DNA from 3 places in the Pseudarthrobacter sp. fls2-241-R2A-168 genome. Region 1 is predicted to be linked to each of the others. Evidence: riboswitches for the same ligand, from Rfam matches in the RefSeq annotation. Region 1 holds a riboswitch; each other region holds the start of a gene.

Region 1 (10,289 bases):
AGGGGTGGAACATCCGCCGGATCGTGGTGCGCGCACACCACGTAGGTAAACTCCGGCCACCACTTCTTGGGCCGTGCCGCTTCCTCGTAACCGCAGACAGCGCACTCCAGGTGAACCCAGACAGGCCGCTTCCCGGTTCGGTTGGCGCGGGACTGGACCAGCCACGGCGGCGGATTGTCCAGGATCTTCCCGAGTTCCGCCTCGGTCATCCACTTGGGAAGGCCATGGCGTTGCGCCATTTCCATCGGTACATCCAGGGCAATGGCCGCGTCACGTCTGCTAATCATCACCATCCACGATACGGGAGCCCGCCAAATCGCCTTCCGCGGCTCAAGAAGCGAGGGCCAGCCCTGCAGCGGCCGCGCCGAAACCGAGAACCAGATTGCCGGCCAGGTTCAACGCCGCGGCACCGAACCGCGCTTCTGTCAGCAGGCGCACAGTGGCCGTGGTCCAGGAACTGAAGGTGGTGAGGCCGCCTGCCAGCCCCGTGGCAAGTGCGAGCTGCCATTCCGGGGCCAACCCGAGCTTGAGGGTCATTGCGTGGGCGGCGCCGATGATGAAGCACCCCACGACGTTTACCAGCAGTGTGGCCCACGGCCAGTGCAGCCGCTCCCCGCGCCCGGGCCCGCGGGCACCGGCGCCGAGGGGCCGTGAGCCATAAGTTTCAAGGCCGCGTGCAGCCCGGAATGCCGTGTGATGCGCGAACCAGCTGTCCACAGCAAAGCGGAGCAGCGCGCCCGCAACCCCAAACACCCCTACCAGGGCAGCAGTCACCATGAACGCCCACTCACCCGGCCGCCGTCGCGCCCCTCCAACCAGCCCGCCACAACCTTTCCGGACCGCCACCCCGTACCGGCCGCTGCAAGCCCCAGCAGCAACGACAGCACCAGGTAGGCAATCCCCGTAAAGTGGGCGCCCGCGCGGGCCAGCTGGTCCACTGCGAACACCACCGCCGAAAACGTGGTGAACGAACCCAGGAGGCCCGGGCCCAGGCCGGCGCGAAGCCAGAACGCGGTGTGCGGCCGGGCCATCCACACCGTGGTCAGCAACGCCAGGACAAAGCTTCCGCCAGCGTTGATCCACAGCGTGGCCCACGGCACGGACCCCGGAAGATCCGGAAAGAGAAGTCCCAGCCCAAAGCGCAGCTCAGTACCGAGCAGGCCCCCAACAGCAACAGCAAGCCAGGCGCTGGCCGAAGGCGCGCCGGGAGGATTCATTCAGCCGTCCCCGAGCAGGCAGCCCGGGTGGGGATGGTCGCTGTGTACCCAGAGGGCAGACGTGATTTCGTCGGCCAGGTCATAGTCCCTGGTCCTGCCCGAGTTCCGGATCCTGACCACCAGGGCCCCGCCGAACGGCTTGCGGCCCACCACCTCCACTTCGGCGTCGAGGTCTATTTCCTCGGCGGAGAGGTAGCGGAGCAGGTCCGGGTTTTCGTCGCTGATGCGGGTGATCCTGCCGGTGTGCCCCTGGTCCAGCTCACCCAGCAGGTGTGCGCGGGGCATCCGGACCGTGCCTTCGGCGGTGGGGATCGGGTCCCCGTGGGGATCGCGCTGCGGGTCGCCGAGTATGGCTGCCACACGCTCAATGAAGGTGTCAGAGACGGCGTGCTCCAGCAGCTCGGCTTCGTCGTGGACCTCGTCCCACTTGTAGCCCAGCTGTTGGACCAGGTAGGTCTCGATCAGCCGGTGGCGGCGCACCATGGAAAGCGCCAGCCGGACGCCCTGGTCCGTGAGCGTGATGGCGCTGTAGGGTTTGTGGTCCACCAGCCCCTGGTCCTTCAGCTTCCGCACCATTTCAGATACCGAAGAGTTGGCCACCCCAAGGCGCTGGGCCAGCTGGGAGGACGTGATGGGCTTGTCCTGCCATTCGGTGAACGAGTAGATGACCTTGACGTAATCCTCGATGGAGGAGGAGGGCGCGCTGGTCTTCACAGCACCAAGCCTACCCGTTCACCGCCGGCGGTCATGCTTTGGTGGCCCGCCAGGTAAGCGTGAGGTAGGGCAGTTCGAGCTCTTCGTCCAGGCTGTGGCCGAGGTGGTCGTGCAGGTACCAGTCGAGGTTGGCCAGCACTTTAGCGCGGGTGGTTTCACCGGCCCGCAGGTAGTAGCTCCGCGACTTCGTCAGCTCCACAAGGTCGGTGGTGGTGACACGATCCTGCCAATGCGTTAGGTGGCCCTCAAGATCGCGGAACTCCGGCCCTACGTGCGGCCGGAAATCCGGCTTGTAAACGTCTCCGGCATGCATGATCCGCGAAAGCCGGTGAACCCAGGGAACCGAGGTGTCCAGCTGGTTCCAGATCAGGCCCAGGGTTCCGTGCGGACGCAGGACGCGTGCCAGTTCAGTGCTGGCTGCGAGGGCGTCACACCAGTGCCAGGCCTGGGCAACGCTGACGACGTCGAAGGCTGCCGCGGGCAGTCCGGTCGCCTCCGCGGTGGCCCGGACAGCCGTGGCGTCAGGATAGTGCGCGCGCAACTGCTCGAGCATGTCCTCGGACGGGTCCACGGCGGTGACCGACAGTCCCATGCCGAGCAGGAGTTCGGTGAACTTCCCGGTGCCGGCCCCGGCGTCGAGGGCATCGCGGGCTCCGGCGGGGACCAGCCATTGTGCGGATTCTTGCGGATAACCCGGCCGGACCTGCTGGTAGTGCCCGCCGCCGTCCTGGAAGCTCTGGCCGAGCTCCCGCCGCCGTCCGTGATCAAGTTTGGGGCCACCCCGTACCACCTGTGGCCCTCCTTCGATTGATGCCCTTGGGTATCCTCCGAATTTACCGCAAGTGCCTAGTCGTCGATGCAGGGAGCGGCACCCGCGGTGCCCGGGGTGTTGGGAGCCCAGTGCGGGTAGGTCCGGGTATCGTTGGCGGGAACCCAGCGTCCGGCGTCCACCACGTAGTCCCAGCCCAGCCCGTTGGTGCGCAGCGCCGCGATACCGGCAAGGAGGCGTTCGGCGTCCTCCAGGCGGGAGCCGACGCCGAAGCTGGCGCGCAGGGATCCGGAGGGCAGACCCAGCCGCTTCAGCAGCGGGTGGGCGCAGAAACGTCCATCGCGCAGGCCCACGCCGTGTTCGGCGGACAGGTAGGCCGCCACCAGGCCGGCGTCGTAGCCTTCCACCGAGAAGTTGACCACACCGATGGTGTCCGTATCCGGGTTGGTGTCCTTGAAAATCTGGTGGACGGTGACGCCATCGATCTGCTGCAGGCCTTCCACCAGGAAAGACCGGATGGCCGATTCGTGGGCATGCCACTGTTCCTGGTCCAGCCCGGCGATCACCTGGGTTGCGCGTGCCAGCGTGGCGGCGCCCAGGACGTTGGGGGAGCCGCCCTCATGGCGGGCCGGGCCGGTGGCCCAGCTGACGCCGTCGAGCCTTGCTTCCTTGACGGCGCCGCCTCCGGCAAGGTGCGGCGTTCCGGCGTCCAGCCAGTCCGTGCGGCCCACCAGCACGCCGGCGCCGAAGGGTGCGTACAGCTTGTGGCCGGAGAAGGCGAGGTAGTCGACGTCGTCCGCTGCAATATTCACGCGGCGGTGCGGTGCCAGCTGGGCGGCGTCCACCACGATCCGTGCGCCGTGTTCGTGGGCCAGTGCAGCCAGGGCCCGGATGGGAAGGATTTCGCCGGTGACATTGGACGCGCCGGTGACGGCGAGCAGGCTCACCCCGCCCTGCTCCAGTTCCGCGCGGACGGCATCGATGGTGCCGGCGATGGTGTCGGCGGCAACGATGCTGCGGTGCGGGACGCCCTGCCACGGCAGCAGGTTGGCGTGGTGTTCGATGTCCAGGTAGAGGACATCGCCGTCGGGCCGTCCGTCTGTTTCCGGCAGGCAGCCGGCCAGCAGGTTCAGCGAATCCGTGGTGTTCCGGGTGAAGATCACGGAGTCGTCCGGGCGGCCGCCCACAAACTCGCGGACGATGTTGCGGGCGTTTTCGTAGACGGAGGTGCTGATCTGTGAAGCGTAGCCGGCACCCCGGTGGACGCTGGCGTAGAACGGCAGGATCTCGTTCAGGTAGGCCGAGACCACGGAGAGGGCCGGAGCCGAGGCGCCGTAGTCAAGGTTGGCGTAGCGGATGTGGCCGCCGTGGATCAGCGGCGCCTGGATTTCTGCGCCGGTGACGGCTGCGAGCGGCCGGCCGGCAGCGGCACGGCGGGCAAAGGTGGTTCCGGCCTGGGCTGTTCCAGACCCGGCAGCTTCGAACGTGGCGGTGGCATTGGGGGAGACGGTGGCAGTTGTCACGAAAGACCTCACTTCAGAAGGACTCCCGCTCCCGGGAATCCGCGCTTGCCGCATCCGCTCCGGACCGGCCTGGTCGTCACCCGGGGCACCCCACCGCGGTTGGAGGGTTGCCGGCCAGCAAACCGGGGTTTCGCGCTGGCACTCGTGACCTGGTTAAGAGCGTAGAACATCGGGTTGGGAGGTTTTAAGTCGGGGCGATTGTTAAGCGCTTTGTTACGCCTGGCCGGAATGAGCTTCTTTTGCCGAAGAAAAGAACGGCGGGCACCTCTCCAAGGAGGCGCCCGCCGCTGATTCTTCGATGATGCTGCTGTTACAGGAGGTCGTCCAGCTCCGGGTTCAACCTGCGGAGCACCTCGGAGTGCAGGATGGAGTTGGTGGCCAGGGCGTTGCCGCCGAAGGGCCCGTCTTCCCCTTCCAGGGATGTGAAGCGCCCGCCGGCTTCCACCACGATCGGTACCAGTGCCGCCATGTCGTACAGGTTCAGTTCAGGTTCGCAGGCGATATCCACTGAGCCCTCGGCCACCATGCAGTAGGACCAGAAGTCGCCGTACGCCCGGGTCCGCCACACATCCTCGGTGAGGCCCAGGAAGTTCTCCAGGCTGCCGCGTTCCTTCCAACCGCCCAGGCTGGAATAGGAAAGGGAAGCGTCGGAAAGCTTGGACACATTGGATACCCGGAGCCGGGTGGCCGCGGCGAGCGAACGGCCCATGTAGGCGCCCATGCCCTTGGCCGCCCACCAGCGTTTGCCCAAGGCCGGCGCGCTGACTACGCCCACCACCGGTTCGCCTTCATCCACCAGCGCGATCAGGGTGGCCCAGACCGGGACGCCGCGGACAAAGTTCTTGGTGCCGTCGATGGGATCGATAATCCAGCGGCGCGACCCGTGCCCTGTGCTGCCGAACTCCTCGCCCAGCACGGCGTCGCGCGGGCGGGAACGGGACAGCTGGCCGCGGATGGCTTCTTCGGCGGCCTTGTCCGCGTCCGTGACCGGCGTCAGGTCAGGCTTGGTCTCCACCTGGAGGTCCAGGGCCTTGAAACGGCCCATGGTCTGGTCATCCACGGAGTCGGCCAGCACATGGGCCAGGCGCAGGTCATCGTTGTAGCTTGAAGCGGGTTGGATCATGCTTCCAAACTACCGTCTGCGCGCGGTTCTGCTGGGAGATCGGCACTGTCAGTTGACGCTGCCAAGCTCCTTGGCCTCCTGGGCCTCCATCCGGGGATCGGTGCCGAGGAGCCTGCGCAGCGAGGCCAGCCGGGCAACACCCGTGGCTCCGGCATGGCCGCCTTCCACCCAGGCATCCAGGCCGCAGTTCACAGCTGTGGCAGTATGCTTGCAGCCCCGCTCGCAGTCCTCAATGCCGGGGAAGAGGTCCGGGAAGGAACGCAGGATGCGGTCCGGGTCCACGTGGGCGAGGCCGAAGGAGCGGATGCCCGGGGTGTCGATGATCCAGCTGCCCGCCGGCGCGTCCGACAACCTCAGCGCCAGGGCTGACGAGGACGTGTGGCGGCCGCGGCCCGTCACGGCGTTCACCCCGCCGGTTGCTCGCTCGGCCCCCGTCAGTGCGTTCACCATGGTTGACTTGCCCACGCCCGAATGCCCCAGCATTACGGTGACTTTTCCGTCCAAGTAGCCCCGCAGCTCCGCCACTGCGTTACTGTCCAGCCGGGCTGACAATCCGTCATCAGAGCGGGCGTCGATACCGGACGCCGCGGAGTCCGCCGTCCGGCTGATAATGACCGGGAAGTCCAGGTGCGTGTAGTTGGACAACAGCTCCGCCGGATCCTTGACGTCCGCCTTGGTGACCAGCAGGATCGGCTCGATCCCGGCGTCGTACGCAGCCACCAGGGCGCGGTCGATGAAGCCGGTGCGCGGCTCCGGGTTGGCCGCGGCCACCACAATCACCAGTTGGTCCGCATTGGCCACGACAGCCCGTTCCACGGGATCGGTATCATCAGCGCTGCGGCGAAGGAGGGTTTTACGTTCCTGGATTTTCACCAGCCGGGCCAAGGTGTTGGGGTCGCCGGAAACGTCTCCCACGAGCGAGACGAAGTCGCCCGCCACCACCGGGTTGCGGCGCAGCTCACGTGCCCGGGCGGCGATGACCACGCGCTCGTTGCCGGAGTCCTCGCCCACCACTGCCGTGTACCGGCCGCGGTCAACTGTGACGATGCGGCCGGTGACGGCGTCGTCGTGGCTGGGCCGGTCCTTGGTCCGGGGCCTGGAACCTTTTTTGCTGGGCCGGATGCGGACATCCGACTCGTCCCAGGAGTCAGTGCTCCGCGCCACCGGCTGAACCTTCCGAAACTGCACTGGAAACACCGGTCTGGGCCAGCATGTCCGCCCACAGCCGGGGAAAATCGGGCATGGTCTTGGCGGTAGTGGCGATGTCCTCCACCTGGACGCCCTCCACGGCCAGGCCAAGGATGGCTCCGGCCGTGGCCATGCGGTGGTCCGCGTAACTGTGTACGACGCCGGCATGCAGCTTCGCGGGCCGGATCACCAGCCCGTCGCTGGTCTCCTCGGCGTCGCCGCCCAGGCGGTTGATTTCGGTAACGAGGGCTGCCAGCCGGTCCGTCTCGTGTCCGCGCAGGTGCGCGATGCCGGTGAGCCGGGAGGGGGTGGTGGCCAGTGCGCAGAGCGCGGCGACCGTAGGCGCCAGTTCGCTGGTGTCCGCGAAATCGGCACCCTTGATGTCCGCTCCGCCTGTGACGGTGAGGACGCCGTCGCGCAGGCTGACATCGGCACCCATCTCCGCCAGGATGCTGCGCCACAAATCCCCTACCTGCTGCGTCTGTTCAGGCCAGCCCGGAATCCGGACGGTTCCGCCGGACGCCAGTGCGGCGGCAAGGAACGGGCCGGCATTGGACAGGTCCTGCTCGATCTGCTGGTCGAAGGCACGGATAGGACCGGCAGCAACAACCCAGTGGTTCGGGACAGAATCGTCCACCACAACCCCGGCGCCGCGCAGCACGGCAACTGTCATGTTGATGTGATCCAGGCTCGGCACCGGTTTGCCGACGTGCTCCAGGTGCAGCCCCTCGGTGAACCTTGCGCCCACCAGCAGCAGGGCCGAGACAAACTGCGACGAGGCGCTGGCGTCGATGACCAGGTGGCCGCCCCGGACCTCGCCGGAGCCTTCCACTACAAACGGCAAGGACGACGGCGTGCCGCCGTCCTGGGCGGAAACAGCCACTCCCAGCGCCTTCAGCGCTTCGATGATGGTTCCCATGGGCCGCTTCCGGGCATGCGGGTCGCCGTCGAACAGGCTGGCGCCATTGCGCAGGGCAGCCAGCGGCGGCACGAACCGCATCACCGTTCCGGCGAGGCCGCAGTCGATCGTGGCTGCGGACGGTGTCCCGTCCGCGGCGATCGGGAGGACCTCAAGGTCCGGCCCGAAGGCACCGTCCCCCGGCACTTCGGTGATGGTGGCGCCAAGCTGGCGGAGCGCCTCGATCATCAGTGCCGAGTCCCTGGAGTGCAGCGGAGCGCGCAGCCGCGACGGGCCGTCGGCCAGGGCGGCGAGCACCAGGTACCGGTTGGTCAACGACTTTGAGCCGGGCACGGTGACCGTGGCATTCACGGGGCGGTGCGCGAAGGGGGCGGGCCAGTGGGGAAGGGACGCTCCGGTGTTGTCCCGGGCGGCGGCTGGTGCGGTCATGTGCTGCTTATGCCCCCGTGGCGTGTTCGACGGCGCGGCGTACAACCTTGTCGGCTTTGTGCAGCTTCTTGTTGGTGGTCTTGCGGGCATCCGACGCGAGGTGCGCGGCGCCCTTCCTCGCGTCAGCCGCCAGATGCTCGGCGCGCCAAGCGAGCCCCGGCTTTCCTGCAGTGTCCACGGAGGCAAGCAATGCCCCTCCACTCAGGGACAGGTTCTTCAGGAGCTGGCTGCGGCGGTTCGCGCGGCCCTCCTTGCTGCTGATGTCTGCGCTGCGCCATTCGACGAACGTATTGAGCATGGAAACCACAGTCAGCACGGTGGCCGAAAGACGGGAAAACTTTCCCAGCCCGAACAGGACGCCGGCGCCCACCTGAGTGCCGCCGATGATCCGGGCCAGTGTCTTCTCATCCGTCTGGAAAGGCAGCGCCGCCGCTGCCTTGCTCAGCAGGGGTGAGAGCTGTTGCGCGGTATCGTCGGCATTTTTGAGCTTATCCATTCCGGCAAGTACAAAACTGGAAGCCAGCATGGGCCGTGCGAGTGTGCGGACAAAGGACATGGATTTCCTCCTGGGTGGACGAACCGCGTCTGGTGCGGCGGAGTCCGTTCTAGTCTTGCACTTTTGGGGAATATTTGCCTGAAGCCGCAGGTTATGGAAACTGGGCCTGGAAAGCGGGGGCCCACAAGACAAAGCACCGGACAACAGAGTGGAGTTGGCCCTTGAGGCGGGTGTTGGACGGAATCGAAGCAGCAGGACCGGTGGCTACTCACTCGATGGGGGCTGAACCCCCTGAGTATGGTCCGCCGCGTGCGCATAGCCTGACAGTAGACTTGAAGGCAATGAGCACCTTGGATCCGGCCGTTTCGGCCATGTATGAGGCTTCGCAGAACGAAGCCAAGAGCAGCGCTGATACCCGGCCCGAGCTGGCAGAGCCGGCGGAAGACTCCGGGCAGTCTGCGGAAGCAACCGAAGAAGCGGTCAACATTTCTACGGAATCCGCGGAGGACCGCCGTGTCCGGTTTGAACGCGACGCGATGCAGTACGTCGATCAGCTGTACTCGGCGGCCATGCGGATGGCCCGGAACCCAGCCGATGCAGAGGACCTCGTCCAGGAGGCCTACACCAAGGCCTTTTCCGCGTTCCACCAGTACAAGCCGGGAACCAACCTCAAGGCCTGGCTGTACCGGATCCTGACGAACACCTATATCAACCTGTACCGCAAGCGGCAGCGCGAACCGCTCCAGTCCAACTCGGACACCATCGAGGACTGGCAGTTGGCGCGCGCTGAGTCACACACCTCCAGCGGACTGCGGTCCGCTGAGGCGGAGGCGCTGGATCACCTGCCGGATTCGGACGTCAAACGCGCCCTTCAGGCCATCCCCGAAGAATTCCGCCTTGCGGTGTATTTCGCGGACGTTGAAGGGTTTGCGTACAAGGAAATCTCAGACATCATGAACACCCCCATCGGAACAGTGATGTCCCGGCTCCACCGCGGCCGGAGAATGTTGCGGGACATGCTCGCGGAATACGCCGCCGAGCGGGGATTCAAAACAGCCGCAGTTGCACCGGATGCGGCGGAAAGCACACAACAGGAGAACAGGAAATGAGCGACTGCCAGGGATTGGGCGACTGCGACGATACCCGGATGCAACGCATCTACGAGTACCTTGACGGCGCGTTGACACGTGAAGACATCACGGAAATCAAGACGCACCTTGATGAGTGCCCGGAGTGCACGGAGCAGTACGACCTTGAGTGCGTTATCCGCAACATGGTCAAGCGCTCCTGCACCGAAGCTGCTCCGGACAACCTGAAGAACGCCATCCTGGACCGGATCCACTCGATCCGTCCAGTGGATGCGTAGCCAGTAGCGGACGCACAGTACTACCGGATGCGCAGGCCGCCACCCCGGAACCCCGATTAAGTACAAAGGACCCCGGAAGCCGAATGGCTTCCGGGGTCCTTTGCTGTAACCGCTATACCTGGCATGTGCCTAGGTGTTGGGGCGCTTCCCGTGGTTCGCGCCGCCACGCTTACGGTCACGACGTTTGCGTGCACGCTTGCTCATAGCTGGCCTCCTTACTGTTGGTACTCAAAAAGAGCTGCCCTCAAGTCTCCCACATGATCTGATGCCCCGCGAACCGGCGACCGCCGCGTGACCTGGGGTTCAAGGAGGCTTCGCCCGTGCCGGGAGCGGGGAAGGCTCCGGCAGACTAGTTCCGAAGTGAGTTGCGGATGGCGATGCCCGCCTGCTCCAGCACGGTCCGAAGCGTTTCCAGAACCACGGGATTCAGGGGTTGCTTGCCTGCCTGTACCCGGAGTTCGGCGCGAAGGTCATCCCGGAAAGCCTGGAGCATCAGCTCGGCTTCCTTGAGTGAGCCTTTGCTGTCTGACGCCGGGCCGCCTTTG
Region 2 (10,289 bases), on a different contig from region 1:
GGAGGCGGTACGCCGCGGCGGCGGGATAGGACTGCTTCCGAACTTTATGGTGGCGCAGAGTCCGGAATTTGTTCCGGTGCTCCCGGACGCATTCCAGCGCCAGATTCCCGTCTGGGCCGTGGCCCGGCCGGAATCGCTGCGGTCCGCCCGGGTTCAGGCCGTGATTGCTGCGCTGAAGGAGGAAGTGGCGGAACGGCAGGATCTTCTGGCAGCTTAGCCCCTGTCACCCGCAGCACATTGTCAGGCCTGGAAAAGGCGCCTCACCACCTGCCCTGCGGCGAGTGCGTCGAGGCCCTCGTTGATCTCGGCAAGGGGCCTGGTGTCGGTGTGCAGCAGCTCAACGGGCAGCCGGCCTTCGCGCCAGTACCCCAGGTAGAGGGGGATATCCCGGTTCGGTACGGCATCGCCCATGTACGAGCCCAGCAGCCGCTTGCCCGCTCCGGCAAACTGGAGCGCAGGCACCGTCAGTTCCGCCGTCGGATGCGGCAGCCCTACCGAGACCACGGCGCCCCCACGGGTCACGTGCTCGAGGCAGGACGCGATGACCCGGGCTGAGCCGACAGCTTCTACGGCCGTATCCACGCCATCACCTGCAGCTTCCGCGATCAGCCGGGCAGCGTCGTCGGGAGTTCCCACGGCTGTTGAACCGCACTTCATGGCGAGCCCGTGCTTGCTGGTGTTGGGGTCGATGGCTATGACCGCTGAGGCGCCTGCGAGCGCCGCAGCCATGACTGCCGAAAGCCCCACGGCCCCGAGGCCGAAAACGGCTACGGACTGACCTGGTTGAACCGCCGCGGTGTTGAGGACGGCTCCCATCCCGGTGAGCACGGCGCAACCAAACATCGCCGCGATGGTGTCGGGGACGTCGTCGTCGATCACCACTACCGATTCACGGGCCACCACGGCATAATCCGCGAACGCCGAAACCCCCAGATGGTGATTGATCCGCTCCCCCTCGGGAGTGCGCAGCAGGGCCTCGCCATGCAAAAGGTCGCCGGAACCGTTGACCTCGGCCGCGCGGTGGCACAGGGCGGGCCGCCCCGCAAGACACGCACGGCAGGAACCGCAACTCGGGACGAACACGAGGACCACGTGGTCCCCCACGGATACGTCCGTGACGCCTTCGCCTACAGAGGCGACCCGTCCCACGGCCTCGTGGCCCAGCGCCATGGGAAGCGGCCTGACGCGGGAACCGTCCACTACCGACAGGTCCGAGTGGCACAGGCTGGAGTAGGCGACAGTGACGCCCAGTTCGCCGGCCCGGGGTTCGGGACGGCTGAGCTCCTGGACCACCAGCGGCTGCGCTTCGCCGTAACTGGTGCCGGCGGGAACGGTGGAATAAAGGACGGCTGCTCGCATGAGGTTCCTTACCTTGAAATTGGGGGCAGGCAGCTGCCCGGATCGGCGGGGACGTCCGGTCCGGGCAGCTGCCATTTCCGTCTTAATGTTCCGCGAGGACTACTTCTTGGTGGCCGCGAGAAGGTCAGCCGTGCCCTGGGCGTCCGCGGCGTCGACGTCCCGCAGCGAGATTCCGCGGGTTTCCCTCAGGAAGAGGACAGAGACCGCTGTGACGATGCAGGCACCCAGCAGGTACAGCGCCACCGGCGTGGAGGACTTGAAGCTGCCCAGCAGCGAGCTGGCGATGATCGGTGCCAGCGAACCGGCCACGATCGAGGTCACCTGGTAGCCGAGCGAAACGCCCGAATACCGCATCCTGGTGGGGAACATTTCAGCCATGATGGAGGGCTGCCCGGCGTACATGAGTGCGTGGAACAGCAGGCCGATGGTGATCGCGGCCAGGATGACGAGGTCGTTGGCGGTGTCCATCATGGGGAACGCGAAGAAGCCCCACGTTCCGCCCAGGACAGCTCCCGCCATGTAGACCGGGCGGCGGCCGAAGGCATCAGACATTTTTCCAACAAGCGGGACCGCACAGAAGTGAATGAAGTGGGCCACGAGCAGCAGCAGCAGGATGCGGGAGGTGTCGGTCTGGACAACGACCTTCAGGTAGGTGATTGAGAAAGTCACCACGAGGTAATAGAGGATGTTCTCGGCAAAACGCAGGCCCATGGCGGTGAAGACACCCCTCGGGTAACGGCGGAAGACCTCGGCCACGCCGTAACCCTTTTTCTCTTCCGTGACCTCCCTGCGCGCTTCCAGGAAGATGGGGGCATCCTGGACCTTGGTGCGGATGTAGTAGCCGATAACGACGATCACTGCCGAGAGCCAGAAGGCCACGCGCCAGCCCCAGCCGAGGAACGCCTCCTGCGAAAGGGTGGAGGACAGGATAAACAGCACGCCGGTGGCTAGCAGGTTGCCCATCGGGACGGCGGATTGCGGCCAGCTGGACCAGAACCCGCGCGACTTGTTGGGGCTGTGCTCGGCGACGAGTAGAACAGCCCCGCCCCATTCGCCACCTACGGCGAATCCTTGGACGAAGCGCAGGAACACCAGTGCCGCCGGAGCCCAGTAACCGATCTGGGCGAAACCTGGCAGGCAGCCCATCAGGAAGGTGGCCACGCCTACGAGGATGATGCTCAGCTGCAGGAGCTGCTTCCGGCCGAACTTGTCCCCGAAGTGGCCGAAGACAATGCCGCCTACAGGCCGGGCAACGAAGCCGACGGCGTACGTGACGAATGCCGCAATGATGCCGTCCAGCTCGGTTCCGGAATTGGGGAAGAACATCTTCCCGAACACCAAAGTGGCTGCTGAGGCGTACAGGAAGAACTCATACCACTCCACCACCGTTCCGGCCATGGAGGCTGCTACAACTTTTCGCAGGCCTGACGCCTTGACATCGGTTTCCCCGGACCGTTGTGCGGCGGACTTTTCCGTACTCATTAATGAACTCCTTCGGCGTCCTCTTCGACGCCACTGGGACAGGCTAAGGCGGGTACGTGTGATTTTGGCCACGCGCCGCCGGGTCCAAATGAGTATCGTCCGCCAATCCGTAGAGCTCAACGGCGAATCCTGCAGAGCCTATCTGCATTTATGCACATCCTGTGGATGGCAGGCCGGTTATGCCGAGAGGTGCACCCGGAGCTGGTCGCCCAGTTGGCCGATTTCAGTGAGGAATCCGTCGTGCCCGATAGGTGCCTCGATGAAGTGGACCTCCACGTCCCCTGGGAGCGCGCGGGCCAGTTCGAGGGACTGGGACGGGAAGTAGAGCCGGTCCGAATCCACGGCAGCCACGAAGAAGCGCGCACCGGCACGGGACAGGGTCTGCTCAAGCGGCCCGCGGCCGCGGCAGACATCGTGGCTCATCAGCGCTTCGGTAATGGCGATGTAGCTGTTGGCGTCAAACCGCTGGACCAGTTTGGTGCCCTGATGGTCCAGGTAGCTCTCCACCTGGTACCGGCCGCGCAACGCGAGCTGCTCGCCCTGGAGCGGCGATTCCGGGGCCTGGTGTGTCCGGCCGAAGCGGCCGTCCAGCTCCCCCGGTGAGCGGTACGTGATGTGGGCTATGCGCCGGGCCAGGGCCAGGCCCGCCTCCGGGAGTGGGCCGCCGTAGTAGTCGCCGCCATTGAAGTTGGCGTCCTGGCGGATGGCGAGCGTCTGCGCCTGGGCGAAGGCGATCTGCTCAGCGGTGCTCGCGGCCCCCACGGAAATCACCGCGCAGCGCTGCACGCGTTCCGGATACGTCACGGCCCATTCCAGCGCGCGGGCGCCGCCCATGGACCCGCCCAGCACCGCGAACCAGCTGCTGATACCCAGTTGGTCCGCCAGCCGGGCCTCCGCAACGGTGCTGTCCCGGAGGGTCACCAGCGGAAAACGGGAGCCCCACGGCTTGCCGTCGGGTGCCGGCGAGGACGGCCCGGTGGACCCGTAACAGCCGCCCACAATGTTGATGGAGACAACGAAGAACCGGTCGGTGTCCACCGGAGCGCCGGGGCCGGCGAGCTGCTCCCACCAGCCTTCTTCGGTGGTGTCGCCGCGGGTCACGTGCGTGCTGCCGGTGAGCGCGTGCTCGATCAGGACAGCGTTGCTGCCGTCCGCGTTGAGCGTGCCCCAAGTTTCGTAGGCCAGGGTGACATCCGGCAGGTAGCCGCCGCCTTCCAGCTTCAAATCCCCGATGGAGGCATAGCGGACAATCCCGTGTTCGGGGACGGTGGTACGGGTGACGGTAACCGTCATGGCAAGACCTCTTCTACGCGCTTGCCTGCCGTCGTCTGACCGGCAGGCCAGGTCTTCACCCGGGGCACCCCACCGCGGAAGGAGGGTTGCCGGCCAGCAAGCCGGGGCTGTCACTGGCACTCATGACCTGCATTGAGTGTACGAAACAGCCCCCGCCTGCCGCCAAGAGTGTGACTGGTTGTGACTTGCCGGCTTGCCGCCGCTGTGGCCATCGTCGGGCGCCGCTGGTGCCCGTGGTCCGGCGACGTTGGTGCCTGTGGTCAGGCGACGTTGGTGCCTGTGGTCAGGCGCCGCTGGCCTCCTTGGCCGCGCGGAAGCCGGCTTCGAGGTCAGCCAGGATGTCATCGATGTGCTCGATTCCCACGGAAAGGCGCACCAGGCCGGGCGTGACGCCCGCGACTGCCTGCTGTTCCGGCGAGAGCTGGCTGTGGGTGGTCGACGCCGGATGGATCACCAGGGAGCGGACGTCGCCGATGTTGGCAACATGGGAGTGCAGTTCCAGCGCGTCCACGAAGCGCTTGCCCGCCTCGGCCCCGCCGGCCAGGTTGAACGAGACGATGGCACCGGTCCCCTTGGGTCCGTACTTCCGGCCCCGTTCGTACCAGGGGCTGGAGGGCAGGCCCGCGTAGGCGACGGATTCGACGTCGTCCCTTCCTTCCAGCCAGCGCGCAACTTCCGTGGCATTGGCCACGTGACGTTCCACCCTCAGGCTCAATGTCTCCAGGCCCTGGGCAATGAGGAAGGCGTTGAAGGGCGACACCGCCGAACCCAGGTCGCGCAAGAGCTGGACACGGGCCTTGAGGATGTAGGAGAGGTTGGCGCCCAGTGCTCCCTCGGCGCCAAGGTCGCGGGCGTAGACCAGCCCGTTGTAGGTGGGGTCCGGAGTGTTGAAACCCGGGAACTTCTCCGGGTCTTTGCCAAAATCGAACTTCCCGGAGTCCACAATGACGCCGGCGATGGCAGAACCATGCCCGCCCAGGTACTTGGTGGCCGAGTGCACCACGATGTCCGCGCCCCATTCGAGCGGGCGGATCAGGTACGGAGTGGACAGGGTGTTGTCCACGATCAGCGGCACGCCGGCCTCATGGGCAACCTGGGACACGCCTTCAATGTCGAGGACGTCCTGCCGCGGGTTGGAAACTACTTCGCCGAAGAAGAGCTTGGTGTTGGGCTGCACCGCGTCGCGCCACTGGTCCAGGTTGTCCGGGTCCGCCACAAAGGTGACCGAGATGCCGAACTTCTTCAGGGTGTGCGCGAAGAGGTTATACGTGCCGCCGTAGAGGCTGGGGCTGGCCACGATGTGGTCCCCCGCCTCGGCGATGTTCAGGATGGCGAACGTCTCCGCGGCCTGCCCGGAGCTCAGCAGCAGTGCCCCCAGGCCGCCTTCAAGGCTGGCGATCCGCTGTTCCACGGCCTCCTGTGTGGGATTGCCAATCCTGGTATAGATGGGAGCCAGTTCGGCCAGGGCGAAGCGGTTGGCGGCACTTTCCGCGCTGGGGAACACAAAGGACGTGGTCTGGTAGATCGGGAGGGCGCGGGCGCCGGTAGCGCTGTCCGGCTCCTGGCCGACGTGGATCTGGCGGGTTTCGAAGGACCATCCGTTGGACATTTCAAGGCTCCTTTGACATGGGCCCGGCATGCTCGAAGCACTGCGGGCCGCGCTTGCAATCCGGCCTCTTGCCGGACAGCCAGGTCCTCACCCGGGGCACCCCACCGCGGTTGGAGGGTTGCCGGCCAGCGAGCCGGGGCTTGGCGCTGGCACTCATGACCTGAACCCAGTGTAGGAACACGCAGAGTACGCCCGACAGCATTGTGACGAACATGGTCCTGGACATCTTTACCGCCCTGGTGCGAATTTGTGGGGCCTGACCAGCGAAAATCCCAGTAAGGGTACCCTTAGCTGAGAGCCCGATCACAAAGTGCCAAGATGATGGCATGCGCATGGATCACGTCTCTTACGCCTGTGAACACGATGGCCTGGCGGCCACCACCGAACGTATTTCTTCTGCCCTCGGCGTCGAGGCAGTGAAGGGCGGGGTACACCCCCGGTTCGGCACCCGAAACATGATCATCCCCCTCGCCGGGCACAAATACCTCGAAGTCGTGGAGGTCCTGGACCACCCTGCTTCGGACAAGGCGCCGTTTGGACAGGCCGTGCGTGCCCGGTCTGCTGCGGGCGGCGGCTGGATGGGCTGGTGTGTCGAAGTGGACGACCTCGCCCCGTTTGAAGAGCGGCTTGGACGCTCGGCCGTCAACGGCAACCGCAAGTTTCCTGACGGCCGCGAACTGGTCTGGAAGCAGATCGGGATCCTCGGCCTGATCGCCGACCCCCAGGTTCCCTACATGCTCAAGTGGGAGGGCGATCCGTCCCTGCACCCGTCCAACGCCTACGAGAGCAACGTCAAGATGAGCTGCCTCACCATTGCCGGGTCGGCTGCACGGGTCACCGAGTGGCTGGGCGAGCCGGTGGAAAAGCCCCTCGAAGACGTAGCCGTTGATTGGGTGGCGCCGCACGGTACGCCCGGCATCCTGTCCGTCACTTTCGAAACCGCCAGCGGAGCCGTCACCATCTGACCCTCCGTCCGATGCCCGGGCCGCCCGGCCCGGGCATAGTAGTGGTGCGCCCCGGTTATCGCCTGGGCACCCTGTCCTTCCAAACTTCGGCCGCCATCAGCCGGTGACAACGGCGTCACCAGTTGATGGCGGCCGAATCCATTTTCCGGACCCGTCCGGGATTGAGTCTGGGCCGGCAGCCATATTCCCCGATCGTCCGAAGGATCCCGATTTCCGGGTTGAAGAGAAATCCACCATCACCTCCCGCAGCTTTCCCCGCAACGCGCCATCACCTGGTGACCTGGGCTTTCATGGAAAACGCCAAAAAAATTTTTAAGAAATTTCCTGGGATAGCTTCTGAAGGCCCTGTTTTGTCAGACCCCCTCACGATGATTGCTGTATGGGTAAAGCGGCGGTGGTGAAGGCGTTTGAGGACATCAAGGCCGCCCTTGCCGTGCTCAACGCCGAGGCGTCTGGGTGTGGTGCGGAGCCATACTCGGATGCCGATCCGCTGGCCGGTTTAGCTGATGGGTGCCTGGACATCCTCGCCGGGACGCGGACCGCTGAGGCCGGGATCGCCGCTGTGAAGGCCCGCGCTGCCGTGACGTACTCGGACACTGCCCAGCTCATCGCGGGGCCGGACGCCCCGGTGCAGGCACTGGAAATGGCTGTCGCCGCGGAAATCGGCGCCCTCCTGGCACTCGGTCCCCGGGCAGCCGGCGCGTTCCTGGCCGCGTCCCACACGGTGGCCAAGGAGTTGCCGCTGGCCTTCTCGGCGCTGCAGTCCGGGACGATCACCTGGCCGCACGCCCTGGTCATGGTGGAGGAAACAGCTGGCCTTGACCCCGCCGGCGCCGCCGCACTTGAGGCCCACTTCCTGGACCCGGACGTGCCCCGGCCGTCTACGGCCGCGCCGGTCGGGGAGTTGCCCGCCTACCGGTTCCGTGCCAAGGCCAGGAACTGGCGGGAACGCCACCACCCCGAATCCATCGAGAAGCGCCATGCCAAGGGTGTGGCGGACCGGCGGGTGGAATACCGGCCGGACCGCGACGGGATGGCCTGGCTGTCCGCCTGCCTGCCCGCGGACCAGGCGATGGCGGGCTGGAACCGGCTCACCGCCCTCGCCCGCGGGATGCAGGGACCCGACGAGCCCCGTACCCTCACCCAGTTAACGGCCGACAACTTTACCGAAGCGATTCTTGGCAGCGGCAACCACTCCGGGCGTGCCCATGCAGGCGGTGCCGACGGAACCCATACTCTGCCCGGCACCGGCACCGGCAACGGCAACGGCAACGGCAACGGTGCCGATGCCGGAACCAGCGCCGATGCGGCGCCGGGCCCGTTGTCGGGGATCCGGGCGCAGGTGCTGGTCACCGTGCCGGCCCTCTCCCTGATGGGCCAGACTGATGAGCCGGCAATGCTGGACGGGTATGGGCCTATTCCGCCCTCGATGGCGCGCAGGCTCATCGCTGATGGTGCCGCCTCGTTCTACCGTGTGCTGGTAGATCCGCGGGACGGCGCGCCGTTGGAGATTGGCCGGACCAGCTACCGGGTGAGCAAGGCGATGCGGCAATGGCTGAGGCTGCGGGACGGCAAATGCCCGTTCCCCGGCTGCAACAACCCATCCCTGGACAACGAGGCTGACCATATTCTCGCCTGGCATAAGGGCGGCAGTACGGGGATTTCTAACCTGGGACAGCCCTGCCCGAAACACCACAAACTCCGACACACCAGCGGCTGGAAACCCACCCCGGCAACCAAAACCGAACCACCCGGCTGGACCTCACCCACCGGCCGCCACTACAAAAGCGAACACCAGGACTGGGAACCACCCCACTGGCCACAACAATCGAAGCCAGGACAACAGCAGCCAGAGCAACTGCTGCCTGTCCGCCTCAATCCAACTTGCCTGCCCCCGGACTTTGTCTACGGCCCCTCCCCAGGAGAAGAAGAACTCGAGCGGTTCCTCCACGGCCGCTCTTAGCGAACCCGGAATCTAAGAGGGCCGCCCGACGACCTGCAGATCACGCATGCCAGCATACGGGGCTGGGCGGGTGAAGCACTCCGACAAGGCTCAACAGTGGTCGACCGAACCTTGCTTTGTCAGCTGGGCCGCTTCAGGCCTAACCGTGTCAGCTGGGCCGCTTCAGGCCTAACCCTGTCAACCGGGCCGCTCCAGGCCTAACCCTGTCAACCGGGCCGCTCCAGGCCTAACCCTGTCAACCGGGCCGCTTCAGGCCTAACCCTGTCAACCGGGCCGCTTCAGGCCTAACCCTGTCAACTGGGCCGCTTCAGGCCTAACCGTGTGAGCTGGGCCGCGTCAGCGTGACGGTGTCAGGGCGGCCGCATCAACCTGGCTGCGTTAGTTTGGGCTGCGTCAGCTTGCCTGCCTTAGCCCAGCCCGACTGCCCTGCCGAAGAGGCTGAATCCCACGAACGCCACGATGTCCAGGAGTGCGTGGGCGATCACCAGCGGCATTACCCGCCGCGTCCGGGTATACAGCCACGCGAAGACCACCCCCATCACAAAATTGCCGATGAATGGTCCGAAGCCCTGGTACAGGTGGTAGCTGCCGCGCAGCAGTGAGCTCACCAGAATAGATAGCGGCACGCTCCAGCCGAACTTTCCAAACCGGTCCAGAAGGTACCCCACCACGATGACTTCCTCCACCACGGCGTGGCGGATCGCGGACAGGATCAGCACCGGGACCGTCCACCAGTAGGCGTCCAGTGCGCTCGGAATGATCGCGGTGGTGATTCCCAGCGCCCTGCCCGCGGCGTACAGGCCAAGGGACGGGATGCCGATCAGCGCCGCCAGTCCCAGCCCCTGGAACATGTCCCGGCCCGGGCGTGCGAAGTTGAAGCCCAGCTTGCGGAATGCAGAACCAGGGTTGCCGCCGTCGCCCGCCGCCGCCTGCCGCTGGTCGGTGAGGAAATAGATCACCAGCAGCACCGGCACCAGCGCGAAAATGATGTCCAGCAGCTGGTAGGTGAGGTCGAAATACTCCCGCGTGCTCTGCGAACGGTTGAGAGTGGAGGTACCTTCCGCCAGCGGCGCCCGGGTCATCTTGTCCAGGAGCTGCACCACTGAGTACACGGCAGACTGCCCCAAGGACAGGCCTAAGACAATCCAGACTTCGATCCGCAGACGACGGCGGGAGGGAACCAGCATGTACCCATCTTGCCTGCAGTTTCTGGATCCAGGCTGATTGGCCGGCGGTCACACGTGGCGGCGCGGGATCAGCGCCTAAGTATGGTTCCAGCTCAAAGCTTCAGCTGCCGGCGACGATCACTTCGGTGCCGTTGGCCTCGAACGCCGCCTTGTCCCGCGCCGAGATGCCCGAGTCCGTGATCAGGCGGGTGAAGTTGTACCCGTCCATGGTGGCGAAGGCACGCACCCCAACCTTGGAGGAGTCGGCCAGCACGTAGGAAACGCGCGCGCGGCTGGCCAGCAGGGCGTTGACCGAGGCTTCGCCCTCCCCCGTATTGGTTGGCCCTACCTCGAGATCGATGCCGTTGACACCGATGAAGGCGATGTCCAGCACCACTTTCTGCATAATGATGTCCGTGTAGGGGCCCACCAGTTCGTAGGACCTCGGGTTC
Region 3 (10,289 bases), on a different contig from region 1:
ATTCTGGCGGGCATAGGTCCGGGGGCTGGTGGGGGTACAGGAGCAGCGGGCGAGGCAGGCGAAATCAGCACGTCACCGCCATGCTCGCCCGCAAGGATTCCCATAAAGACATCGTCTAATAGGGGTCTGACAGTTGTGGGGCAGGGGTGCCGGCGGCTCGAAACCCTTGGGTGCCTTTCATGCAGGGCCTGAAAAATGCCATACTCGGCGCGTGAAGCCGTCGTATTCCTTCAAGGCCGAACTCTGGCTCTATCCGGGCGAGGCTGGTTGGCATTTTCTGACCCTGCCTCCCGAGGTCGCAGATGACGTCCGGGTTCAAACTGCCGGTGCGAGCAAAGCGTTTGGCTCTATCAAGGTCACGGCCGAAACCGGTGGACACTCCTGGCAGACTTCCCTCTTCCGGGACACAAAGAGCGGCTCCTACCTGCTTCCCGTCAAAAAGGACATCAGGGACAAAGCCAAGATCGGCCAAGGCGACGAAGTAGTCGTCCACCTTTCTATATGGAACTTCTGAGCCCCCCTACACGGCGCAGGTTCCCGGCACAGGCGCACTAATGCAATCCAGCGCCCGAGCCGTGCCCGGACCCGGCACCGAACCGAGCCCCGGCCAGCACTAAATCTGCTTCAGTGCCTGTTCCAAATCGCCGATCAGGTCGTCCACGTCCTCAAGCCCCACGGACAGCCGAACAACTCCGTCACTGAGGCCGATGGCAGCGCGGCCTTCCGGCCCCATGGCGCGGTGCGTGGTGGTGGCCGGATGCGTAATCAGGGACTTGGAATCTCCCAGGTTGTTGGAGATGTCAATGATCCGCAAGGCGTCCAGCAGTGCAAAGGCGGCTTCCTTGCCGGAGCGCCCGCCCGATGGTGCCAGTTCGAGGGTGAGCACCGTTCCGCCGGCCTTCATCTGTTTGGCGGCAAGGCCGTATTGCGGGTGCGACTTCAGGAGCGGGTACTTCACCCAGCTCACTGCAGGCTGCTGCTCCAGCCACTCGGCGATCCGCAGCGCGGAGGCGGAGGAGTGGTTCACACGCAGGGCCATGGTCTCAAGGCCCTTGGTGAGGACCCAGGCGTTGAAGGCGGACAACGACGGACCGGTATGGCGCATGAGCTGCTTGACCGGACCTTCGATGAATTCCTTCGTTCCCAAAATCGCACCGCCCAGGACCCGGCCCTGGCCATCAATGTGCTTGGTCCCGGAGTAGACGATGACGTCGGCGCCCAACTGGCCGCAGCGCTGCAGCAGCGGAGTGGCAAAAACGTTGTCCACAACCACGGTGGCACCCGCCGCATGGGCGAGTTCGCTCACCGCGGCGATGTCCACGATCTCCTGCATGGGGTTGGACGGTGATTCGAAGAAAACGGCGGTGGTGGGCTGGGACAGGGCTTCGCGCCACTGGTCGAGGTCCGGGCCGTCCACAAAGACAGTCTCAACGCCCCACCGGGGCAGGATCTCGTTGAGGATCACAAAGCAGGAGCCAAAGAGTGAGCGGGCGGCGACCACGCGGTCGCCGGCAGCCAGCAAGGCGCCCAGGGCGGTGAAAACCGCCGACATGCCGGACGCGGTCGCAAAGCACGCTTCGGTGCCCTCAAGGAGTCGGAGCCGCTCCTGGAAGGTGGCCACAGAGGGGTTGCCGTAGCGGGAGTAGACAAAGCGCTCGTCCTCGCCGGTGAAGGCGCGCTCGGCAGCGGCGGCGGATTCATACACGAAGCCCGAGTTCAGGAACACCGCCTCGCTGGTTTCCTGGAAGTTGGTGCGGTCCAGTCCGCCGCGGACGGCCTGGGTGTCAGGGCTCCAGCCGGGGGCGTCTTCGTTGAAGGTCATTTAGTTCTTTCCCAGGTTGGTTGGCAGGCCGCGGTTCTTCCAGCCATTAACGGTGCGTTCGCCGTAGCGGTCCGGCTCGCCTTCGAAGCCCTCCAGCACGTTGTAGGAGGTGAAGCCGGCCTGTGTGGCGGCGATGGCGGCAGCGATGGACCGCTGGCCGGATCGGCACAGGAACAGCAGTTCAGTGGAGCCATCCTCGGGGGCCTGCAGGCTCAGGTCCTTGATGAAGTCGGGGTTAGGGATTCCGCCCGGGAAGGTCCACTGGATGAACAGGGGATCGTTGTCCGTGGCTTTGGTGTCCGGGATGCCGATATGGGCCCATTCACCCTCGGTGCGGACGTCCACCAGGATGGCACCCTGCTGTAGCTTGTCCCAGGCTTCCTGGGGAGTGAGGTCGCCGGCGTAGCTCATGCGTGGCCCTCGCCTGCGAACTCGAGGTCTTCGCCTGACAGTTCAAGCTCATCCACCGCAGTGGCCACCGCGGCATCAGCGGAAGCGATCGCTGCCGGCAGTACGACGGCCTGCGCCACGATGGCGGTGCTGCCGTTGAACGTGACGGCGGGGCTTCCGTGCAGCACATAGCCCTCGGCCAGGGCGGCGGAAATCCGCTCGCAGAAGGAGCGGTCATCAGGCCCCGTGATAAGGCGGTAGGCCAGTTTTTCTTCGTTGGCAGGGGCGTCTGACATGACGGATCTCCTTCTCTCACGCTTGCAGCTCGAATCGGTCGATATGCCGAGTATTCACCTGAGGCACCCCGCCGCGGAAGGAGGGTTGCCGACCGGCCAGTCAGGGCTTGGCGCCGGTACTCATTACTCCCCAAAAACGTAACACTTGGCACGTGGGCCCGCACCGCCGTCGTCGTCATGTTCCGTAACCGAAGCGCTGCTGGAGCAACTCGGGCGCACGTGCAGACGGTTCCCGGAACGGACGACGGCGGGAGTCACCACGGGCGGCTCAGGGCACCTGGCGCCCGTGGCTGCTTTCCGGGCAGATAGGGTTCTTGTGGGGCGCCGCCCCGGCAGTCGGAGCAAAGTCCTTGGGGGTCCTCATCAGTACGCCAACAGCCGCCGCACTGCAACACCTTTTAGGACACGGCCGTCTGCCAACTCGCCGCAGGCAACTCACCCGACAGTCCCTTCTCCGCGCCGCAGCTGCCCTTCTTGCCGCGATGCTGATTGCCGTCCTGGCAGTGATACTGCCCGCCGGGCCCGCCCGTGCTGCAGACACCGTCGCGGCCGAGGGCAAGCCGCTTCTGGGCGCAGTCCTCGAATGGGGCGAGGACACCGCGGCTGGCTTTACAGACAGGCTGGGAGCATCCCCGGCGCTCTTCGGGCATGACATCGCCCTACCCTTCCGCGGCTCGGAGGAGGAGAACATCAGGGGCTTCCTGGAGCAATCGGGGATGCAGGGCGCCCACGCCATGCTGACGGTCAAGCCCAGCATCGCCCTGGAGCAGGTCACCGCCGAGGCCGCCGCATCGTTTGCCGCCGAGGTACGGAAGCTGACTGCGAACTTCAAGGGCGAGGTGTTGATCCGCTTTGCCCCCGATATGAATGCCAGCTGGGTGGAGTGGGGCCAGCAGCCGGCCGCCTATCGGTCCGCCTTCCGGGCCGTCGCTGGGGCCTTTGAGGATACCGGCGGCCGTACGTCGATGGTGTGGGAGCCATACCTGGGAACGGGCTACCCATTTGTCCGGAACCGGAACGCTCCTGCGCCGGGCAGCGAGGGTTTCGCCCTCCTCGATAGCAACCGCGACGATGCGTGGAACGGTTCGGACGCGGCGTATGCCCCGTATTATCCCGGGGACGATGCCGTGGACTGGGTGGGTCTGACCGCGTTCCACGATGACACTGCCGGCGGGGCGCCGGTCAACACGGTGCCGCGGCCGAACGAACTGCAGGAAATGCTCACAACCTCCGGCGGGGAAGATTTCTACGCCACATATGCGGCAGGGAAGGACAAGCCGTTCGTCCTGCAGACCGCTGCGTTTTACAGCCCGGCATCCGGCGGCGCCTCGGATGTGGACATCAAGGCGGGCTGGTGGGACCAGGTCCTGGGTACGGCCACCTCCAGGGACTTCGCCAAAACGGCGGCCGTAGTCTGGGACGAGCGGACCAGCACCAGGGACACCGGGGTGGCAAGCATTGACTGGCTGCTCACCGGAAGCCCTGCGGTTGCGGCCGCCGCCCGGGACCGTCTAGAGACGTCCTCCATGGTGACCGGCCCGGTGACCCAGGTTGCGGCCGGCAGCGGATACGTCCGGGCCAACACACTCACCGGCGCCGCCGCCTGGACTGTGGGTGCGGCGCTGCTGATCCTCCTGGTGGCGTTGTGGCAGGTCCCCCGCAGGGTCAACACAGCAACTGCCTGGAGCTACACGGATCCTTCAAAGCGGGATTCGCGGGTGGACCTCCTGCGCGGCATGGCCATTGTGTTTGTGGTGGTGAACCACCTGGGCATGACGTCGCTGTTCCAGCTGTTGACCCAGGAAGCTGTGGGTTTCGTTTCCGGGGCCGAGCTTTTTGTCCTCTTCTCGGGCATCGTGGTGGGCATGGTCTATGGACCCAGGGTGAACGCGGACTTCGGAACCGTGGTGGACCTGACATCCCGGCGGGCAGGCAAGCTCTATGTAACGGCGCTCGCCGTGCTGATCGGCGTCTTCCTGATCTCCCTGGTGCCTGTGTTCCAGACCGATGCACTGACCACCTTCGTTGACCAGGGAACCGGCGGCGCGGGCCACAACGGCGCCGGCCGCACCTATGACCTCTACGCGGGAATGGGCTCGTTGTTCCAGTTCCCGGTGCCTCCGCAGGTCCTGCCCGCCATCCTGCTGCTGCAATTCGGTCCCTGGCAGTTCAACGTCATGGGCCTCTACGTGGTGTTGCTGCTCGTCAGCCCGCTCATCCTTGCCGCGCTTAACCGGGGCAAGGCCGTGTGGGTGCTGGCCGGCACCCTGGCCGTGTATGCGGTAGGGGCTGTCACCAGGTTCCGGATCCTGCCCTCGCAGTTTGAGGACTCATTCCCGTTGCTGGTATGGCAGGTCCTGTTTGTGGTCGGCCTCGTGGCCGGCTTCCACCGGCAGCGCATCGTTTCGTGGCTCACTGACCACACCTGGGTTGTGGGAGTCTGCACGGCTGCCGCGTTCGCCTTCGCGTTCCTGTCCTGGGGCAACCCCTATTTGGCCAACGGCTTCGACGTACGGCTGGCCATCATTCCGGACACGGTGTACCGGAGCATGTACGACCTCTTCTTTGGCCGCACCTACCTGGCTCCCGGCCGACTCCTGAACGTCCTGGTGCTGGTGGTAGCCGCCTACGCATTCCTGACGGCCTACTGGAAGCCGGTGGCACGCGCCCTTGGCTGGTTCCTGATTCCATTGGGCCGGGCCACCCTGTACGTCTTCATCATCCATGTGGTCCTCATTGCCGTCATCGCCAACATACCGGCACTGCGCCAGGGCGACATTTGGATCAACACAGCGGCGTACGCATTGGTCCTGGGGCTCCTCTGGGTGATGGTCCGGACGCGGTTCCTCTTCCGCATCATCCCCACCTGAGGGCTTCGCAGGGAGGGCCGCGGGCCGGCCGGCAGGGAGCATTAACGCGAAAGGCGTGAACACCTGCCCCGCCGGGGACAGTGTTCACGCCTTTTTTGGCGCATTACGAGGCGCTTAGACGAGCCCCGGGTAGCTCGTCAGGATGTAATCCGCGGCTGCGGGGCCCTTCATGCGCAGGCCGCTGTGACCTGCGGGCATGCGGTGTTTCATGGCTGCCCAGAAAACAGACTCTTTGCCGGGCTTCTGCTGGTTAATGAAGCACCAGCTGGTGTACAGGCCGTAAAGGCGGTCGTCGTCGAGGCTGTGGTCGTAGGCCTTATCCAGGTGGGTGGCTTCTTGGAGGAAAAGATCGAACTGCGAATGTGCCATGACGGCGTCCCTTCGCTACGTGCGTGGTGCCGCCGTTCGGCTACAGCAGCGGGAACTCAAAGCCGTGCACAAGGCAATGGAGTGTTGATCGAGTCTTTGGGAATCGATGGTCCAAGGCGGCGCTAACACCTTGTCTACGCTGTAGACTGTACCCGTAGACTACATATACGGCAAGCGTCTGGAATTATGTTCAGGCCGCACATGCCGCTAGTTCCAGAACGGAAAAACACATGCCGCCGCCAAAGACTTCAGGCACTGAAGACCGCGCCCGCAAGGCCCGGCTCAGCCGTGAGCTGGTGCTGGCCAAAGCGCTCGAACTGGTGGACGCCGAAGGCCTGGACGCACTGACCATGCGCCGCCTTGGCCAGGAACTGGGCCGCGACCCCATGAGCCTCTACCGCTATGCGGAGAACCGGGCAGCGTTGCTTGACGGAGTCTCGGAGCTGGTACTTAACGACTTGTCGATTCAGTCAGAGGACCCCGACTGGAAAGCGCAGCTGCGGCAGATTGCGCACAATCTCCGCCAGCTCGCGCTTGAACACCCCAACGTAGTGCCGCTGCTGGTCACGCGGCCGCTCTCTACGCCGCTGGGGCTGAGGCCATTGGGCACGCTGCGCCCGCTGGAGCAGATCCTCTCCCTGCTCAGCGGGGCCGGGTTTGATCCGGCCGGGGCGCTGCATGTCTACCGCGCCTACTATGGCTTCCTCTACGGCCACATCCTGAACGAACTGCAGGAGTTTGTGGTGGATCCGGAAGAAAACGAAGCGCTCTTGCGGCTCGGGCTGCACAGGCTCCCGGCCAAGGAATTTCCCCGGCTCAGGGCGCTGGCGCCGAACCTTTCCGAATACGACGGAGAAAAAGAGCTGGACCAGGGCCTGACCATCCTGCTCACAGGGCTTGAAGGGCAGCTCTCCAAGAAGCCGGTTCGCTCGTCCGCCTAGGGGAACGCCCGCTGCACGAGGGGCTGCTGGCCAAAGGCATTTACTCGAAGGACGCGCGGCGCCGGTCAGTACTGCGCGTGTTCCAGACGTCCGGTGTGTTCACCTTGAAGCGGCGGCCCGTCAGCGCCCGTGCTGACAACCTGATGTAGTGGGCTTTCTCGCCCGGCTCCCACGGCTCCAGCCCCAGGCTGTCCACCGCGTCCTTGTCAGCCTGGTCCTCGATGATGCCCGTATCCCCGCGCACCACCACGCTCCACGCTTCTTCCGTGTGGGGGTCGTAGCCATCGATCTCCAGGGCGGCGGGCCGTTCCTCCTTGGCGTTCCACAGCTTGGTCACGCCGGAGGTCCGGAAGACGATGCTCCGGCGGTGCACCACGTAATTGACCGGGAAAATCTCGGGGTGTCCGTCCACAACCAGTGCGAGCCGGCCCAGCGTGTCACCTTCAAGCAGTTCCCAGCAGTCGTCAAAGGTCAGTTTCCCGGTGTGCTCCGCGTCAGGGTTCATGACCATACCCTAAGGCCATGCTTAGTACCCGGGAAAGGTTACTGAATGCCGGCGAAAAGCTCGTTCAGCTCGGCAGTCAGCTCCTTCTGTAGTGAGGGCGTGCCGATTTCCTTGCCATCGATCCGGTTTACCGGCGCCAGCATCCGCACGCTGGAGATCAGCCAGACGGCGTCGGCGTCCAGCAGGTCCTGCGGCTCCAGCGGCCCGTAGCCCAACTCCCAGCCGGCGGCCTTGGCAGCGGCGAACAGCGCGCCTTGCGAGGTGCCGGGGAGGATGCCGCTGTCCAGAAGGGGCGTGATGAGGCGCTTAAGGGATGTCCCGTCGTCGGACGTTTCCACGTGTGCCATCAGCACGGTGGACGTGGGGCCCTCAAGCACGCGGCCATCGGAGGAAGTAAAGATGACGTCGTCAGCGCCCTGCTTGCGGGCGTAACGGAGGGCGGCCATGTTGACCGCGTAGGAGAGGGTCTTGGCGCCCAGCAGCAGCCAGGGGGCGCGCTCGGCAACATCGCTGTCGTAACCGCGGTCCAACAGAATGACGTCGATGCCGGTCTCGCGCTGGCGGCGGCCGGCAGCACCGGCAGGGGACACCTGCACCCAGGCGGTAGGGGCGGACGCTCCCTCCACACCGCGGGTCACAACGAGCTTCACCACCAGTTCGTCGTCGGTGGCGGAGGCGGGCGGGTGCTGGGCCCGGTGCTCGGACACCGCTGCGGCGATGGCGCGGCGCCACTCATCCTCGCCGGGAATTGCCAGATCCAGCGCCCCAGCAGAACCGGCAAGGCGGTCCAGATGTGCCTGGATCTTCCGGACAGTACCCCCCACGGCGAGCATGGTCTCAAAGATTCCGTCGCCCCGGGTGGCGCCCTGGTCCGTCACCAGCAGCTGGGGACTGGACGCATCGGCAAACCGGCCGTCAGGGAAGGCGGGATCGAGGAAGGCGAGAACCACGGCGGCTGGAGAGGTCATGGGTCCAGCTTAGTGCGGCGCTCACGGATAAGCTGGGCGGAGTGCCCTGGCCGGAACCCGTCCGCCGGGAGCCGTCCTCCGGGGGTTATTCACGTGTTGTGGCCATTTTCGCTTGCCGGCACCGCTCCGACGTGGGTGGTGGTGCTGCTGGCCGTCGCCGACCTGGTGATCAGGGTGCTCGCGGTTGGCATCATCCCCGGCAACCGCCGGCCCACTACCGCCATGGCATGGCTGCTGGGGATCTTCTTTGTCCCGTTCGTGGGCATCATCCTGTTCCTGCTGTTCGGCAACTTCAAGCTGTCCAGCCGCCGACGGCAGCAGCAGCAACAGGTCAATGAAAGGGTGAGGGCCGGAATTTCCTCCCTGGCCGACGTCGAAAGCGACTATCCCGGACCGGAATGGGTGCGTTCCGCTGCGGAATTGAACCGGCGGCTGGGTTCGCTGCCGATGGTGGACGGAAACTCCGTGGACCTGATCCCGGGCTACCCGGACTCGATCCTTGAGATGACCAAGGCGGTGCGGAACGCGAAGAAGTTCGTCAACGCCGAGTTCTACATCATGAGCACGGACCACATCACTGACGACCTGATGACCGCCCTGGAGGAAGCCGCCGAACGTGGTGTTGAAGTCCGGGTGCTGTTCGACCACATCGGCACCCTCCGCGTGAAGGGCTACCGTAACCTGCTCAAGCGGCTTCGGGCCGGCAAAATCCAGTGGAAGCGCATGCTTCCGTTGCTGCCCATCCATGGCCAGTGGCGCCGTCCGGACCTGCGCAACCACCGCAAGATCATGGTGATCGACGGCGAAATCGCCTTTACCGGCTCGCAGAACCTGATCGAGCCCTCCTACAACAACCCCCGCCACCGGAAGGCCGGCCGTGAATGGGTGGAGCTGATGGCGTGCCTTCGCGGACCCATCGTCACCACCTTAAACGTTGTTTTTGCCACGGACTGGCTGAGCGAAACCGACGAGTCCCTGGAGCACCAGCTGCAGCTGCCGGCCAACCCGCACCCGGGCAACGTCACGGCCCAGGTAGTGCCCAGCGGCCCGGGCTTCATCACCGAGAACAACCTGCGGCTGTTCAACACGCTCATCTATTCGGCCCAGCATAAGATTTCCATCTGCAGCCCGTACTTCGTCCCGGACGATTCCCTTCTCTACGCCATCACCACTGCCGCGCAGCGGGGCGTGGACGTGGAGCTGTTCGTCTCGGAGAAGGGCGATCAGTTCCTGGTCCATCACGCCCAGAGCTCATACTATGAGGCCCTGCTGGAGGCCGGCGTCCGGATCTACCTGTACAAGGCCCCGTTTGTGCTCCACGCCAAGCACTTCACCATTGACGACGAGGTTGCCGTTCTCGGTTCGTCCAACATGGACATGCGCTCGTTCTCGCTCAACCTTGAGGTGTCGGTGATGCTGCTGGGGGAGGACATTGTCACCAAGATGCGCGCCATCGAGGACACTTACCGGGACATCTCGCATGAGCTCAAGCTGGCCGACTGGATCAAGCGGCCCCTGGCCACGCGGTACGTGGACAACGTGGCCAGGCTGACGGCGACGGTCCAGTAGCGGCTCGAAGAGTGTCAGGCGTCGGGGAACTCTGCACCCAGTGTGGAGAGGACGCCGAAGGCCTTGGTGCGGATTTCCTCGTATTCCTCGTCCTGGACTGAGTCGGCCGTGATGGCGCCGCCGACGCCGAGGGTCAGATCTGCGGTCCCGTCACCTGCGCGGTTGATCACCAGGGTCCGGATGGCGACGGCGAGGTCCGTGGCGCCATTCAGCGAGAAGTAGCCGATGGCCCCGGAATAGAGCCCGCGTGAGCCGCCTTCCAGCCGGTCCAGGATGGCCATGGTGCTGATTTTCGGTGCGCCGGTCATGGAGCCTGCCGGGAAGCATGCTGCCACGGCCTCGGCCCGGGAGGATCCGCGCTGCAGCCGGGCGTCGATGGTGCTCACCATCTGGTGGACGGTGGCGTAACTTTCGATGGCGCAGAGCCGGCTGACGGTCACGGAGCCGGGGACGGCGAAGTGGCTGAGGTCGTTCCGCAGCAGGTCCACGATCATGATGTTCTCGGCGCGGTCCTTCAACGACGTCGCAAGGTCAGTGCGCAGCGCCGCGTCTTCAGCCG

What was found. Region 1 has a riboswitch for S-adenosylmethionine ahead of QRN11_RS14985 (aminotransferase class V-fold PLP-dependent enzyme). Riboswitches for the same ligand answer to the same signal wherever they lie in the genome.
Region 2: linked by a shared signal. The riboswitch ahead of QRN11_RS19050 (bifunctional o-acetylhomoserine/o-acetylserine sulfhydrylase) and the one ahead of QRN11_RS14985 (aminotransferase class V-fold PLP-dependent enzyme) in region 1 are both predicted to bind S-adenosylmethionine.
Region 3: linked by a shared signal. The riboswitch ahead of QRN11_RS04210 (DUF1737 domain-containing protein) and the one ahead of QRN11_RS14985 (aminotransferase class V-fold PLP-dependent enzyme) in region 1 are both predicted to bind S-adenosylmethionine.

What each region holds. Positions count from the first base shown of each region.
Region 1 is NZ_JARVSG010000026.1:100,042-110,330, forward strand. Features, by position in the region: gene QRN11_RS14960 (hypothetical protein) at 1-287, opposite strand, end outside; gene QRN11_RS14965 (fluoride efflux transporter FluC) at 331-777, opposite strand; gene QRN11_RS14970 (fluoride efflux transporter FluC) at 771-1,217, opposite strand; gene QRN11_RS14975 (metal-dependent transcriptional regulator) at 1,218-1,931, opposite strand; gene QRN11_RS14980 (class I SAM-dependent methyltransferase) at 1,963-2,721, opposite strand; gene QRN11_RS14985 (aminotransferase class V-fold PLP-dependent enzyme) at 2,778-4,223, opposite strand; SAM riboswitch class IV at 4,260-4,373, opposite strand; gene hisN (histidinol-phosphatase) at 4,534-5,346, opposite strand; gene rsgA (ribosome small subunit-dependent GTPase A) at 5,395-6,510, opposite strand; gene aroA (3-phosphoshikimate 1-carboxyvinyltransferase) at 6,494-7,882, opposite strand; gene QRN11_RS15005 (DoxX family protein) at 7,890-8,438, opposite strand; gene QRN11_RS15010 (sigma-70 family RNA polymerase sigma factor) at 8,654-9,487, shown strand; gene rsrA (mycothiol system anti-sigma-R factor) at 9,484-9,744, shown strand; gene QRN11_RS22650 (50S ribosomal protein bL37) at 9,874-9,948, opposite strand; gene QRN11_RS15020 (PadR family transcriptional regulator) at 10,094-10,289, opposite strand, start outside.
Region 2 is NZ_JARVSG010000037.1:18,449-28,737, forward strand. Features, by position in the region: gene QRN11_RS19030 (LysR family transcriptional regulator) at 1-217, shown strand, start outside; gene QRN11_RS19035 (alcohol dehydrogenase catalytic domain-containing protein) at 241-1,359, opposite strand; gene QRN11_RS19040 (MFS transporter) at 1,459-2,841, opposite strand; gene metX (homoserine O-acetyltransferase MetX) at 3,019-4,134, opposite strand; SAM riboswitch class IV at 4,147-4,262, opposite strand; gene QRN11_RS19050 (bifunctional o-acetylhomoserine/o-acetylserine sulfhydrylase) at 4,418-5,743, opposite strand; SAM riboswitch class IV at 5,788-5,904, opposite strand; gene QRN11_RS19055 (VOC family protein) at 6,070-6,708, shown strand; gene QRN11_RS19060 (HNH endonuclease signature motif containing protein) at 7,088-8,671, shown strand; gene QRN11_RS19065 (CPBP family intramembrane glutamic endopeptidase) at 9,079-9,858, opposite strand; gene QRN11_RS19070 (DeoR/GlpR family DNA-binding transcription regulator) at 9,959-10,289, opposite strand, start outside.
Region 3 is NZ_JARVSG010000005.1:191-10,479, forward strand. Features, by position in the region: gene QRN11_RS04195 (DUF1905 domain-containing protein) at 212-514, shown strand; gene QRN11_RS04200 (O-succinylhomoserine sulfhydrylase) at 614-1,822, opposite strand; gene QRN11_RS04205 (rhodanese-like domain-containing protein) at 1,823-2,233, opposite strand; gene QRN11_RS04210 (DUF1737 domain-containing protein) at 2,230-2,508, opposite strand; SAM riboswitch class IV at 2,522-2,636, opposite strand; gene opgC (OpgC domain-containing protein) at 2,991-5,378, shown strand; gene QRN11_RS04220 (hypothetical protein) at 5,493-5,747, opposite strand; gene QRN11_RS04225 (TetR/AcrR family transcriptional regulator C-terminal domain-containing protein) at 5,978-6,688, shown strand; gene QRN11_RS04230 (pyridoxamine 5'-phosphate oxidase family protein) at 6,729-7,193, opposite strand; gene QRN11_RS04235 (aminodeoxychorismate lyase) at 7,232-8,161, opposite strand; gene cls (cardiolipin synthase) at 8,258-9,730, shown strand; gene QRN11_RS04245 (chorismate-binding protein) at 9,745-10,289, opposite strand, start outside.